2 regions of the Kitasatospora sp. NPDC056783 genome follow, and region 1 is predicted to be linked to the other one. Evidence: riboswitches for the same ligand, from Rfam matches in the RefSeq annotation. Region 1 holds a riboswitch; the other holds the start of a gene.
What was found. A riboswitch is a leader RNA that binds a small molecule or an ion and turns the genes downstream of it on or off. The one in region 1 is predicted to bind glycine.

Region 1 (7,809 bases):
ACCTTGAAGGCGACCGCCTTGCCGGCGATCACGTGCTCCAGCGGGCCGCCCTGCTGGCCGGGGAAGACCGCGGAGTTGATCTTCTTGGCGTACTCGGCCTTGGACAGGATGACGCCGCCGCGCGGGCCGCCCAGGGTCTTGTGGGTGGTGGTGGTGACCACGTCCGCGTACGGCACCGGGTTCGGGTGCAGCCCGGCGGCCACCAGGCCGGCGAAGTGCGCCATGTCGACCATGAGCAGCGCGCCGACCTCGTCGGCGATCCGGCGGAACGCGGCGAAGTCCAGCTGACGCGGGTAGGCGGACCAGCCGGCGATGATCAGCTTCGGCTGGTGCTCCTTGGCGAGGCGCTCGACCTCGGCCATGTCGACCTGGCCGGTCTTCTCGTCCACGTGGTACGCGGCCACGTTGTAGAGCTTGCCGGAGAAGTTGATCTTCATGCCGTGGGTCAGGTGACCACCGTGGGCCAGGCTCAGGCCCAGGATGGTGTCGCCCGGCTGGATCAGCGCGAACATCGCGGCGGCGTTGGCCTGCGCGCCGGAGTGCGGCTGGACGTTGGCGTGCTCGGCGCCGAACAGGGCCTTGATGCGGTCGATGGCGATCTGCTCGACCACGTCGACGTGCTCGCAGCCGCCGTAGTAGCGGCGGCCGGGGTAGCCCTCCGCGTACTTGTTGGTGAGCACCGAGCCCTGGGCCTCCATGACCGCCACCGGGGCGAAGTTCTCGGAGGCGATCATCTCCAGGGTGGTCTGCTGGCGGTGCAGCTCGGCGTCGACCGCGGCGGCGATCTCCGGGTCGAGGGCGTGCAGGGACTGGTTGAGAACCGTCATGGTGGTGGTCTTCCCGGTGGAGGAGGAAAGGGGGCCGCGGCTGGGGCGGGGCGGCCGCCGCGCGGTGACCGCCCCGGTCAGGTGTCTCAGCCGCCGATGAGGGCGGTGTAGGCGTCCGCGCTGAGCAGCTCGTCGGTGGCCTCGACGCGCACCTTGAACAGCCAGCCGCCCTCGAACGGGGCGCTGTTGACCAGGCTGTTGTCGTCCAGGACGTCCTGGTTGACCTCGGTGACCTCGCCGGTCACCGGGGAGAACAGGTCGCTGACCGACTTGGTCGACTCCAGCTCGCCACAGGTCTCGCCGGCGGTCACGGTGTCGCCGACCTCGGGCAGCTGCACGTAGACGATGTCACCGAGCGCGTCGGCGGCGTGCTTGGTGATGCCGATCGTGGAGACACCGTCCTCGGCGGCCGTCAGCCACTCGTGCTCCTTGGTGTACTGCAGGTGCTGGGGGTTGCTCATGGCGTCATTCTCCAGGATGGGAAGCGGGCACGGCGAAGCGGGCCGCCGCTCGGACGGCTGCGACGTGCGTGTACGGGAAAACCGGGGCCTTGCGAAGGTTCGGCGGGCGTGGCTCGGCGGGCGCGCTCAGCGGGCGCGCTTGTAGAACGGCAGCGCCACGACCTGGACGGGCTCGTGCTTGCCGCGCACGTCCACCGCGACGGTGGTGCCGGGGGCGGCGTGGGCGGCGTCGACGTAGGCCATCGCGATCGGCTTGCCCAGGGTCGGGGACGGCGAGCCCGAGGTGATCCGGCCGATCGCCTCGCCCTCGGTGGAGACCACGGTGTACTCGGCGCGCGGCACCCGCTTGCCCTCGGAGACCAGGCCGACCAGGACCTTCGGGGGGTTGCTCTCGGCCGCGGCGGCGGCCTGCTCCAGCGCCTTGCGGCCGACGAAGGCGCCCTCGTTGGTGGTCTTGTCGAAGCGGACGACCCGGCCCAGGCCGGCGTCGAACGGGGTGAGGTCGGTGGACAGCTCGTGGCCGTACAGCGGCATGCCGGCCTCCAGGCGCAGCGTGTCGCGGCAGGACAGGCCGCACGGGACCAGGCCGTGGCCCTCGCCGGCGGCGGTCAGCGCCTGCCAGACCGGCTCGGCGTCGGCCGGGTGGCAGAAGATCTCGAAGCCGTCCTCACCGGTGTAGCCGGTGCGGGCGAGCAGCACCTCGCGGCCGGACACCACGGCCGGGAGGATCGCGTAGTACTTCAGACCGGGCAGGTCGGCGTCGGTGGTCGCGGCGAGGATGCCGGTGGCCTCCGGGCCCTGGACGGCGATCAGCGCGTAGGTGTCGCGGTCGTCGGTGACGACGGCGTCGAAGCCCTTGGCGCGGGCGATCAGCTCGTCGAGGACCAGCTGGGCGTTGGAGGCGTTGGCGACGACCAGGAAGGCGTCCTCGCGCAGGCGGTAGACGATCAGGTCGTCCAGGATGCCGCCGTCCTCGGCGCAGATCATGGTGTAGCGGGCGCGCAGCTCGCCGAGCGCGGAGACGAAGCCGACCAGCGCGTGGTCCAGCATCTCGCCCGCCTGCGGGCCGGTGACGGTGATCTCGCCCATGTGCGAGAGGTCGAACAGGCCGGCCTTGGTGCGGACGGCGAGGTGCTCCTCGCGCTCGCTGCCGTAGCGCAGCGGCATGTCCCAGCCGGCGAAGTCGGTCATGGTGGCGCCGAGGCTGCGGTGCAGCGCGTCGAGCGCGGTCAGGCGGAGGGACGACATGGCCAGGAACTCCTCGGTCGGGGCACTCAGGGGTGCACGCGCCGGACCGGACCCGCTGGGGGGCCGACCCTGCGCGCGGGCATGCGGCGGCGTGGGTCTCCCCATCTGTCGTCGAACCTGAGAGCTTCACCGCCCGGCTGCCCGCAGCTGGTTTCCAGCTTGGGGGACAGCTTGGCGGCTTGCACCGTGGGTGGGCGTCCGACAGGGCCGGGCGCCGCTTTCCAGATGTGCCTAACCCGTGCGGTAGGGGTGCCTGAGAGATTCCGGGGAGGACTTGCTCCTTCGGCGCCGGCTCGTGCCGTGGGACGGCACTCCGGGCTCTCCCGCGCGGGTTCGAGCGGCCGGTATGGAGTTGTGGGGGCCCGCGGCGCATGCCGTCGGACGCGGACATCATGGCACGTCCCGGGCGACGAGGGGAGAGGGGACCCGGTCACACGGCGCGGTACCGAACACGAGCCCTAACCCCGTGGCCCCCGGGCTCTAGACTGCTGCGCGTCGGCGCAGCAGAGGGCGGCCGACCGGCAGAGGGCGGAATCGGCGGCGCATGGGGTACCCGGTGGAGCAGCAGCAGGGGTGGGGCGGACCGGAGGAGGCGCCGACGGGCGGTTCCTGGCCGGCCAACGAGCTGGAGCAGGTGCTGACCGCGGCCCTGGGCGATCCGGGCGCGACCCCGCGGGTGATCGAGGTGCTGGCCCGCAGCCAGGTGTGGGTGCCGCTGCCGGCCGGGGCCGACCCGCAGGGGCAGTCGCTGGACCTGCCGACCATCGAGCTGGCCGGCGACCCGTACGTGCCGGTGTTCTCCTCGCAGGAGGTGTTCCTCCAGCAGGCGCCGGGGATGGCCTTCGCGGTCGCGCCGGCCTGGGAGTTCGCCCGGGGGTTGCCGCTGGGCGTGGGCATCGCGGTGAACCCGGAGGCCGCGGTGGGCATCCCGGTGCCGCCGCAGGGGGTCGCGGAGCTGCGCCGCGGGCCGCGCGAGGAGCGCTGGGAGGACCCGGCGGCGCCGACCGGCGGCCGGGTGGCGCTGCGCGAGCCGGTGCCGGGCGAGGACCCGGAGCACTTCCTGGCCGTCTGCCGGGCCGAACTGTCGGCACTGCCCGGGGTGTTGACCGCCCGCAGGGCGCTGGCCAGCATCGAGGGCGAGCCGACCGTGATGTTCGTGGGCGTCCAGTTGGACCCCGCGGCGCCCGCCGAGCCGGCCGCGGTGAACGAGGCACTCGGGCGAGCGCTGGGAACCGCGCCGCTGCCCGGCGGCGTCCACCTCGTACTGCTCGACCTCGCCGACGACCCGGTGGTCGAGTGGCTGCTCACCCGGGTGATGCCCTTCCACACCCGGGCCTGAGCGGGTCCGGATCAAGGCACGTCGCCGTGGCGGCGGCCGGTGCCGCGCCATAGGGTGCGTGCAGACGGCCGACGGGTCGGCGGGTTCGAGGAAAGAGGCGCGGCGAGGTGGGCGCATGAGTGCGGGAGCGGGAGCGGGCGGGGTGCCGGGGCCCTGGGGCCAGGCACCGGCCGGGCGCCCGGGAGCTGATCCGGGCGGGTTGGAGCGCGCCCTGCGCGAGGTCGCGCCGGAGCGCTACGACGCGTACGAGCGCCTGCTCCACGCGCTGGCGGACGGTCAGGTCTGGATGCTGCTGTGGCACGGCACGCCGGGCAGCCAGGACGCCCAGTACGGGAACATGGAGATCAGCGGCCACGGCTACGCGCCGGCCGTCACCTCGTCCGAGCAGCTGACCTCCTCGGGCTGGACCCGGGCCCACGAGGTCATCTCCGGCCGGGAGATCGCGGCCTCGCTGTACCGCACCCGCTGGGGCCTGTGGCTCAATCCGCACGCGCCCGGGGGCGGCGTCGGGGTGCCCTGGGCGGACCTGCGGCGGATCGCCGCGGGTCTGGAGCGGCTTCCCGCCGGCCCGTTGAAGCTCGGCGAGCCGCAGCTCAACGCCCAGCCGTTCTTCGCGCTGCTGGAGCGCCAGGCCGCCGAGGTGCGCACCGTGCGGGCCCTGCGCCGGGCCTGGGTGCAGCCCGCGGTGGGGGAGCCGTACCTGGCCATCGGCCTTGACCTGTACGAGAGTTCGCCGTCGGCCGTGGAGGCGGTGCGGGCGCTGATGCAGCGCGCGATCGCGGTGGCTCCGGAGGGGCTCGCGGTGTCCACGGTGGCGATGTCGGACGAGTACGACCCGGTGGCGCTGTGGATGCGCGCCAACGCCCGGCCGTTCTTCGACCGGGAGGCGGGCCGCCCGCCGACCGGTCCGTACCCGCCGGCGCCCCCGCCGTCGTACCCCGGCCAGTCGATGCCGGGTTATGCCTACGGCACCCAGCCGCCGGCGACGGGCTGGCAGCAACAACAGCAGCCGCAGCGGCCGTGGCCCGGCTACCCCGGGCACTGATTCACAAAACGCATTCCCCGAAGCCGACTTGATTGCCCATCAAGTCGGCTTCGATGCTTTCCGGACGAATTTCCGGATGTGTGCTCGGATCATCTTGACATGGCAGTTACAGCCATGTGAAGAGGTATATGCCGAAGACCGGGGAGGTGCATGCGCGCAGATCACAGTTGGGCATCTGTCGGTTGGCAGGGCTGGCGCAAGCCAGTTCGGATGGCAGAGAGTTCTGCGCAACGCACCGCGCGTACTGCAACCCCACAAAGGTGAGCGCGGCCGCCGACAGCCTGTCCACGCGAAGCCCATCCCGCGTGGTGGCAGCGCCCGTGCACGACGTGCTGCCGTCAACACCAGCTCCTCCTAAGCACTTCCGCACGTCCGCAGCCGCACCGCCGAAGCCGACGGCCGGCACCCGTGGGCCGGCCACCGTCGGCGAGGGGACCAACTGACCATGACATCCGTGACCACCGCCGGGAACGCGCCGGAGGCACCCGCCGCCGCCGATCCGGTCAAGAAGATCGAGGGCCGCTCCCTCGGCCAGATCGCCTGGACCCGCTTCAAGCGGGACAAGGCCGCCGTCGCCGGCGGCGTCGTGGTGATCCTGCTGATCCTGCTCGCCGTGCTGGCCAAGCCGATCGAGTCGATGTTCGGACTCGACCCGGACGCCCTCCACCAGGACCTCCTGGACGCCGACCTCGGCGGTCTGCCGCTCGGCGACTGGGGCGGCATGAGCCTGGACCACCCGCTCGGCGTCGACCCGCTTCAGGGCCGTGACCTGCTCACCCGAGTCATCGAGGGCTCCTGGGTGTCCCTGCTGGTCGCCTTCGGCGCGACCCTGCTGTCCAACACCATCGGCACCGTACTCGGCATCATGGCCGGCTACTACGGGGGCTGGGTGGACACCCTGATCAGCCGGGTGATGGACGTCTTCCTGGCGTTCCCGCTGCTGCTCTTCGCGATCGCGATCTCGACCTCGCTCCAGGGCGGAGCCTTCGGCCTGCACGGCCTGCCGCTGCACATGCTGGTGCTGATCTTCGTGATCGGCTTCTTCAACTGGCCCTACATGGGCCGGATCGTGCGCGGCCAGACCCTCTCGCTGCGCGAGCGGGAGTTCGTCCACGCGGCCCGCAGCCTCGGCGCGCGCGGCCCGTTCATCCTGTTCAAGGAACTGCTGCCCAACCTGGTCGGTCCGATCCTGGTCTACTCGACCCTGCTGATCCCGACCAACATCCTCTTCGAGGCCGGGCTGAGCTTCCTGGGCGTCGGCATCCAGCCGCCGCAGGCCTCCTGGGGCGGGATGCTCCAGGACGCGATCCGGTACTACCAGGTGGACCCCCAGTACATGGTGGTCCCCGGTCTGGCGATCTTCATCACCGTGCTCGCCTTCAACCTCCTGGGCGACGGCCTGCGCGATGCCCTCGATCCCAAGAACAACTGATCAAGCGTCATTCACTGGCCCCGCGTCACCAGTTGACCCCGCGCCAGGACCCTCACACCGCCTCCACATCTCCAAGGGGTTGATCTCACCCATGCGTAGGTCCCGTACCGTCGCCTTGACCGCGGCGGCCGCCGCCGCGGTCCTGGTCGTCACCGGCTGCACCAGCTCGAAGAAGAGCGGCGACTCCGCCTCGGCCTCCGGCTCCGCGGGCGGCTCCGGCGCCAACGCGGCCACCAAGAGCGTCGTCAACGCCTCGGACAAGAAGGGCGGGACGGTGACCTTCGAGATGAAGGGCACCCCGGACTCGCTCGACCCGGGCAACACGTACTACGCGTACATCTACAACTTCTCGCGTCTGTACGCCCGTTCGCTGACCACCTTCAACCCGGCGCCGGGCGACGAGGGCAACAAGCTCGTCCCCGACCTCGCCGAGTCGATGGGCCAGGTCAGCGCGGACGGCCTGACCTGGACGTACAAGCTGCGCAAGGGCCTGAAGTACGACGACGGCTCCCCGATCTCCTCGAAGGACGTCAAGTACGCCATCGAGCGCTCGAACTACGCGCTGGACGTGAACTCCAACGGCCCGGTCTACTTCCGCGAGCACCTGGTGGACAACGCCACGCCGTACGCCGGCCCGTACAAGGACAAGGAGGGCGGCCTCGACTCGATCGAGACGCCCGACGACACCACGGTCGTCTTCCACCTGAAGCACCCCTTCGCCGACTTCGACTACCTGGTCAGCGCCCCGCAGACCGCGCCCGTCCCGCAGGCCAAGGACACCGGCTCGGACTACGTGAAGAAGATCGTCTCCTCGGGCTCCTACAAGTTCGAGTCCTACGAGGACGGCAAGCAGGCCGTCCTGGTGCCCAACACCAACTGGGACCCGAGCACCGACCCGATCCGCAAGCAGCTCGCGGACAAGCTCGTGCTCCGGATGAACATCGACCAGTCCACCATCGACAAGGACCTGCTGGCCGGCAACGCCCAGGTCGACCTCGTGGGCGGTGGCGTCGACCCGCAGACCCAGGCGCAGATCCTCCAGAACCCCAAGCTGAAGGCCAGCACCGACAACGCCTACGGCGGCCGTCTGGTCTACATGGCGATCAACTCCAAGCTCGCGCCGTTCGACAACATCGAGTGCCGCAAGGCCGTGCAGTACGCGGTCGACAAGGTCTCGGTGCAGACCGCGCTCGGCGGCCCGATCCGCGGCCAGGTCGCCAACACCGTCCTCCCGGCCGACGTCCCGGGCCACCAGGACTTCAACCTGTACGAGACCAAGGACGGCAAGGGCGACGAGGCCAAGGCCAAGGAGGCCCTGAAGGCCTGCGGCAAGGAGGGCGGCATCAACACCGTCCTGTCGGCCCGCACCGAGCGCGCCACCGAGGTCGCCGCGGCCACCTCGATCCAGGCCGCGCTGAAGAAGGTCGGCATCAACGCCGAGATCCAGCAGTACCCGC
Region 2 (4,289 bases), on a different contig from region 1:
CAGCGGGACGCGGCGCTCGACCTGTTCGGTCGTGACGTACTTGCGCAGCTTCGCGGTGCCGATGGTGTGCCACTCGGTGGTGACGTCCAGCCGTTCCTCCCGGCGGGTGATCTCGACCGGGCTGCCGGCGGGGGTGGACGGGATGGCGGCGGTCCGTGGCGCGGCGGTGGCCGCGGCGGGTGCCGGTGCCGGGGCGGGCTGCGACCGGTGCTTCGGCTCCACCACCGGCGCCGTGGGGGCGGGCGCCGGGGAAGCGGCGGCGGGAGCGGGGGCGCCGAGGGTGCGCGGGTCGGCCTCCGGGACGGCTCCGCCGGCGTCGGTCACGGCCGGGGCGACGGGAGCGACGGAGGCCCTGACCGGCGCGGGCTCGGCGGGGCGCTCGGGGTGGTGGAAGGTGAGCGACTTGGCGGGGGCCGCCGCGGTCGACGCGGTGGCGGCCGCGGTGGTGCCGAAGTCGAGGTCGGGCTGCTCGGCGCGGCGCCCGTCCTCGCCGTTCGGGCGGCCGTCCACCGGGGTGTCGAGTCCGTAGTAGCGGTAGAGCTGGAGTTCCTGGGCGGGGGACAGGTGCTGGCCGACGCCGAAGTCCGGCGACTCCTTGACCAGTGACTTGTCGTAGGGCACCCGGAGCTCGTCGCCGGCGAACTCGCTCGTGGTCAGCGGGACGAAGGCGTCCCGGCCGAAGATGCCGGTCCGGACCGCGGCCCACTCGGGCCGGCCGGTGGCGTCGTCCAGGTAGACCTCGTCGACCGTGCCGATCTTGTCTCCGTTGCGGTCGACGGCCCTGTGGCCGATGAGGTCCCGGGGGTCGATGTCGGTCTGCACTCATTCCTCCAGTGCGCTGGGCTGCGGAACTCCCGCGGGAAGGCGGCCGGAGCACCCGTTCCGTCCGCCACTTCACACCAAAAGCCATGAACCGGACGAACGCGACCGGGGTGCGCCGGACGGGCTGCGCACTGGACCGTCCGAGGGAACGCGCGTAGACCCCGAGTGACCTGATGCACCGGTGATCCGAGGGCCTCCCGCTGGTAATCTGGGCCGCGACCGCCGAGCCCGCTCGGGAGAGTCCCCGGCAGCGAAAACCGCTGGTCGGGGCGCCGAAGGAGCAACTCCTCCCCGGAATCTCTCAGGCATCCGTACCGTGCGGGCTAGGTCACTCTGGAAAGCAGGGCAGGAGCGCCGGCGCGGGAGCCGACGACCACCACCCTCACCGACGGTGCAAGCCGACGAAGCGCCACAGCGCGACGTGCGGGCGAAGCTCTCAGGTCCCGATGACAGAGGGGGAGGCCTTTCGGGTCCGTCCGCCCAGGCCGGTCCGCTGTCCGCAGCGGCGTTGGCCGGCCGGCGTGCGTACCCCCGCCGGTCCGTGACCAGGAGGCCTCGACCACCATGAACGCCCAGCCGAACGCGGGACGCCCCACCAGCGCCTCGACCCTCACCGAGCTTGAGCTGGCCAGCCCCTTCGAGAACCGCCACATCGGCCCCGACGCGGCCGCGCAGGACAAGATGCTGGCGTCCGTGGGCTACGGCTCGCTGGACGAACTCGCCGCCACCGCGGTGCCCGAGGCGATCCGCTCCATCACCGCCCTGGACCTGCCCGGGGGCCGGACCGAGGCCCAGGTCCTCGCCGAGCTGCGTGAGCTGGCCGGCCGCAACCAGGTGCTCCAGCCGATGATCGGCCTGGGCTACTACGGCACCTTCACCCCGCCGGTGATCCTGCGCAACGTCATGGAGAACCCGGCCTGGTACACCGCCTACACCCCGTACCAGCCGGAGATCTCGCAGGGCCGTCTGGAGGCGCTGCTCAACTTCCAGACCCTGGTCTCCGACCTGACCGGCCTGCCGACCTCCGGCTCGTCGCTGCTGGACGAGGGCACCGCGGCCGCCGAGGCGATGGCGCTGGCCCGCCGCGTCACCAAGGTCAAGGGCGGTGTCTTCCTGGTCGACGCCGAGACCCTGCCGCAGACCGTCGCGGTGATCAACACCCGCGCCGTGCCGACCGGTGTCGAGGTCGTCGTCGCCGACCTGTCCGAGGGCATCCCGGCCGAGATCGTCGAGCGCGGCGTCTTCGGCGTGCTGCTCCAGTACCCCGGCGCCACCGGTGTGGTCCGCGACCTCGCCCCGGTGATCGAGCAGGCGCACGGCCTGGGTGCCATCGTCGCCGTCGCCGCCGACCTGCTCGCGCTGACCCTGCTCAAGTCCCCGGGCTCGCTGGGCGCCGACATCGCCTGCGGCACCTCGCAGCGCTTCGGCGTGCCGATGGGCTTCGGCGGCCCGCACGCCGGCTACCTGTCGGTGCGCGCCGAGTACGCCCGCTCGCTGCCCGGCCGCCTGGTCGGCGTCTCCGTCGACGCCGACGGCAACCGCGCCTACCGCCTGGCGCTCCAGACCCGCGAGCAGCACATCCGCCGCGAGAAGGCGACCAGCAACATCTGCACCGCCCAGGTGCTGCTCGCCGTGATGGCCTCGATGTACGCCGTCTACCACGGCCCGGACGGCCTGGCCGACATCGCCCGTCGCACCCACCGCTACGCCGCCGCCCTCGCGGAGGGCCTGAAGGCCGGCGGCGTCGAGCTGCTGCACGGCGAGTTCTTCGACACCGTCACCGCCGTCGTCCCGGGCCGCGCCGCCGAGATCGCCGCCGCCGCCCGCGCCAACGGCATCAACGTGTACCAGGACGGCGAGGACCGGATCTCGGTCTCCACCGACGAGACCACCACCCGCGAGCACCTGGCCGGCGTCTGGGCCGCGTTCGGCGTCGAGGGCGTGGAGGTCGCCGAGAGCGCCGAGGCGCTGCCCGCCGCGCTGCTGCGCGAGGACGAGTACCTGACCCACCCGGTCTTCCACAGCCACCGCTCGGAGACCGCCATGCTGCGCTACCTGCGCCGCCTGTCGGACCGGGACTACGCGCTGGACCGCGGCATGATCCCGCTGGGCTCCTGCACCATGAAGCTCAACGCGACCACCGAGATGGAGGCGGTGACCTGGCCGGAGTTCGGTCAGCTGCACCCCTTCGCGCCGATCGACCAGGCCCAGGGCTTTCTGACCCTGATCCGCCAGCTGGAGCAGCAGCTGGTCGAGGTGACCGGCTACGACGCCGTGTCGATCCAGCCGAACGCGGGCTCCCAGGGCGAGCTGGCCGGTCTGCTGGCCGTGCGCGCCTACCACCACGCCAACGGCGACACCCAGCGCGACGTCTGCCTGATCCCGTCCTCGGCGCACGGCACCAACGCGGCCTCCGCGGTGATGGCCGGCATGCGCGTGGTCGTGGTGAAGACCCTGGTCGACGGTGACGTCGACGTGGAGGACCTGAAGGCCAAGATCGAGCAGCACCGCGACAGCCTCGCCGTGCTGATGGTCACCTACCCGTCCACCCACGGCGTGTACGAGACCCAGATCACCGACATCTGCGCCCTGGTGCACGAGGCCGGCGGCCAGGTGTACGTGGACGGCGCCAACCTGAACGCCCTGGTCGGCCTCGCCAAGCCGGGCAAGTTCGGCGCGGACGTCTCGCACCTGAACCTGCACAAGACCTTCTGCATCCCGCACGGCGGTGGCGGCCCGGGCGTCGGCCCGGTCGCGGTGCGCGCCCACCTGGCGCCGCACCTGCCGAACCACCCGCTCCAGCCGGAGGCCGGCCCGGCCACCGGTGTCGGCCCGATCTCGGCCGCGCCGTGGGGCTCGGCGGCCATCCTGCCGATCTCCTGGGCGTACGTCCGGCTGATGGGCGGCGAGGGCCTCAAGCACGCGACCCAGGTCGCGGTGCTGAACGCCAACTACATCGCCAAGCGCCTGTCCCCGCACTTCCCGGTGCTCTACACCGGCCCGGGCGGGCTGGTCGCGCACGAGTGCATCATCGACCTGCGCCCGCTGACCAAGGAGACGGGCGTGACGGTGGACGACATCGCCAAGCGCCTGATCGACTACGGCTTCCACGCGCCGACGATGTCCTTCCCGGTGGCCGGCACGCTGATGATCGAGCCGACCGAGTCCGAGGACCTGCACGAGATCGACCGCTTCTGCGACGCGATGATCACCATCCGCGGCGAGATCGACAAGGTCGGCTCGGGCGAGTGGGCGGCCGAGGACAACCCGCTGCGCAACGCCCCGCACACCGCCGCCACGCTGGCCGGCGACTGGGCGCACGGTTACTCGCGGCAGGAGGCCGTCTTCCCGGCGGGCGTGAACCCGGCGGACAAGTACTGGCCGCCGGTGAGCCGGATCGACGGCGCGTACGGCGACCGCAACCTGGTCTGCTCCTGCCCGCCGCTGGACGAGTACGGCGTCTGATC

Region 2: another riboswitch for glycine. It lies ahead of gcvP (aminomethyl-transferring glycine dehydrogenase); the one in region 1 lies ahead of gcvT (glycine cleavage system aminomethyltransferase GcvT).

What each region holds. Positions count from the first base shown of each region.
Region 1 covers NZ_JBHUAF010000367.1:526-8,334, forward strand. The annotation lists gene glyA (serine hydroxymethyltransferase) at 1-827, opposite strand, end outside; gene gcvH (glycine cleavage system protein GcvH) at 914-1,288, opposite strand; gene gcvT (glycine cleavage system aminomethyltransferase GcvT) at 1,415-2,536, opposite strand; glycine riboswitch at 2,768-2,872, opposite strand; gene ACFRMQ_RS33650 (enhanced serine sensitivity protein SseB C-terminal domain-containing protein) at 3,081-3,875, shown strand; gene ACFRMQ_RS33655 (enhanced serine sensitivity protein SseB C-terminal domain-containing protein) at 3,991-4,920, shown strand; gene ACFRMQ_RS33660 (ABC transporter permease) at 5,366-6,352, shown strand; gene ACFRMQ_RS33665 (ABC transporter substrate-binding protein) at 6,444-7,809, shown strand, end outside.
Region 2 covers NZ_JBHUAF010000533.1:233-4,521, forward strand. The annotation lists partial or broken gene ACFRMQ_RS38550 (YsnF/AvaK domain-containing protein) at 1-324, opposite strand, end outside; partial or broken gene ACFRMQ_RS38555 (PRC-barrel domain-containing protein) at 439-822, opposite strand; glycine riboswitch at 1,046-1,149, shown strand; gene gcvP (aminomethyl-transferring glycine dehydrogenase) at 1,387-4,287, shown strand.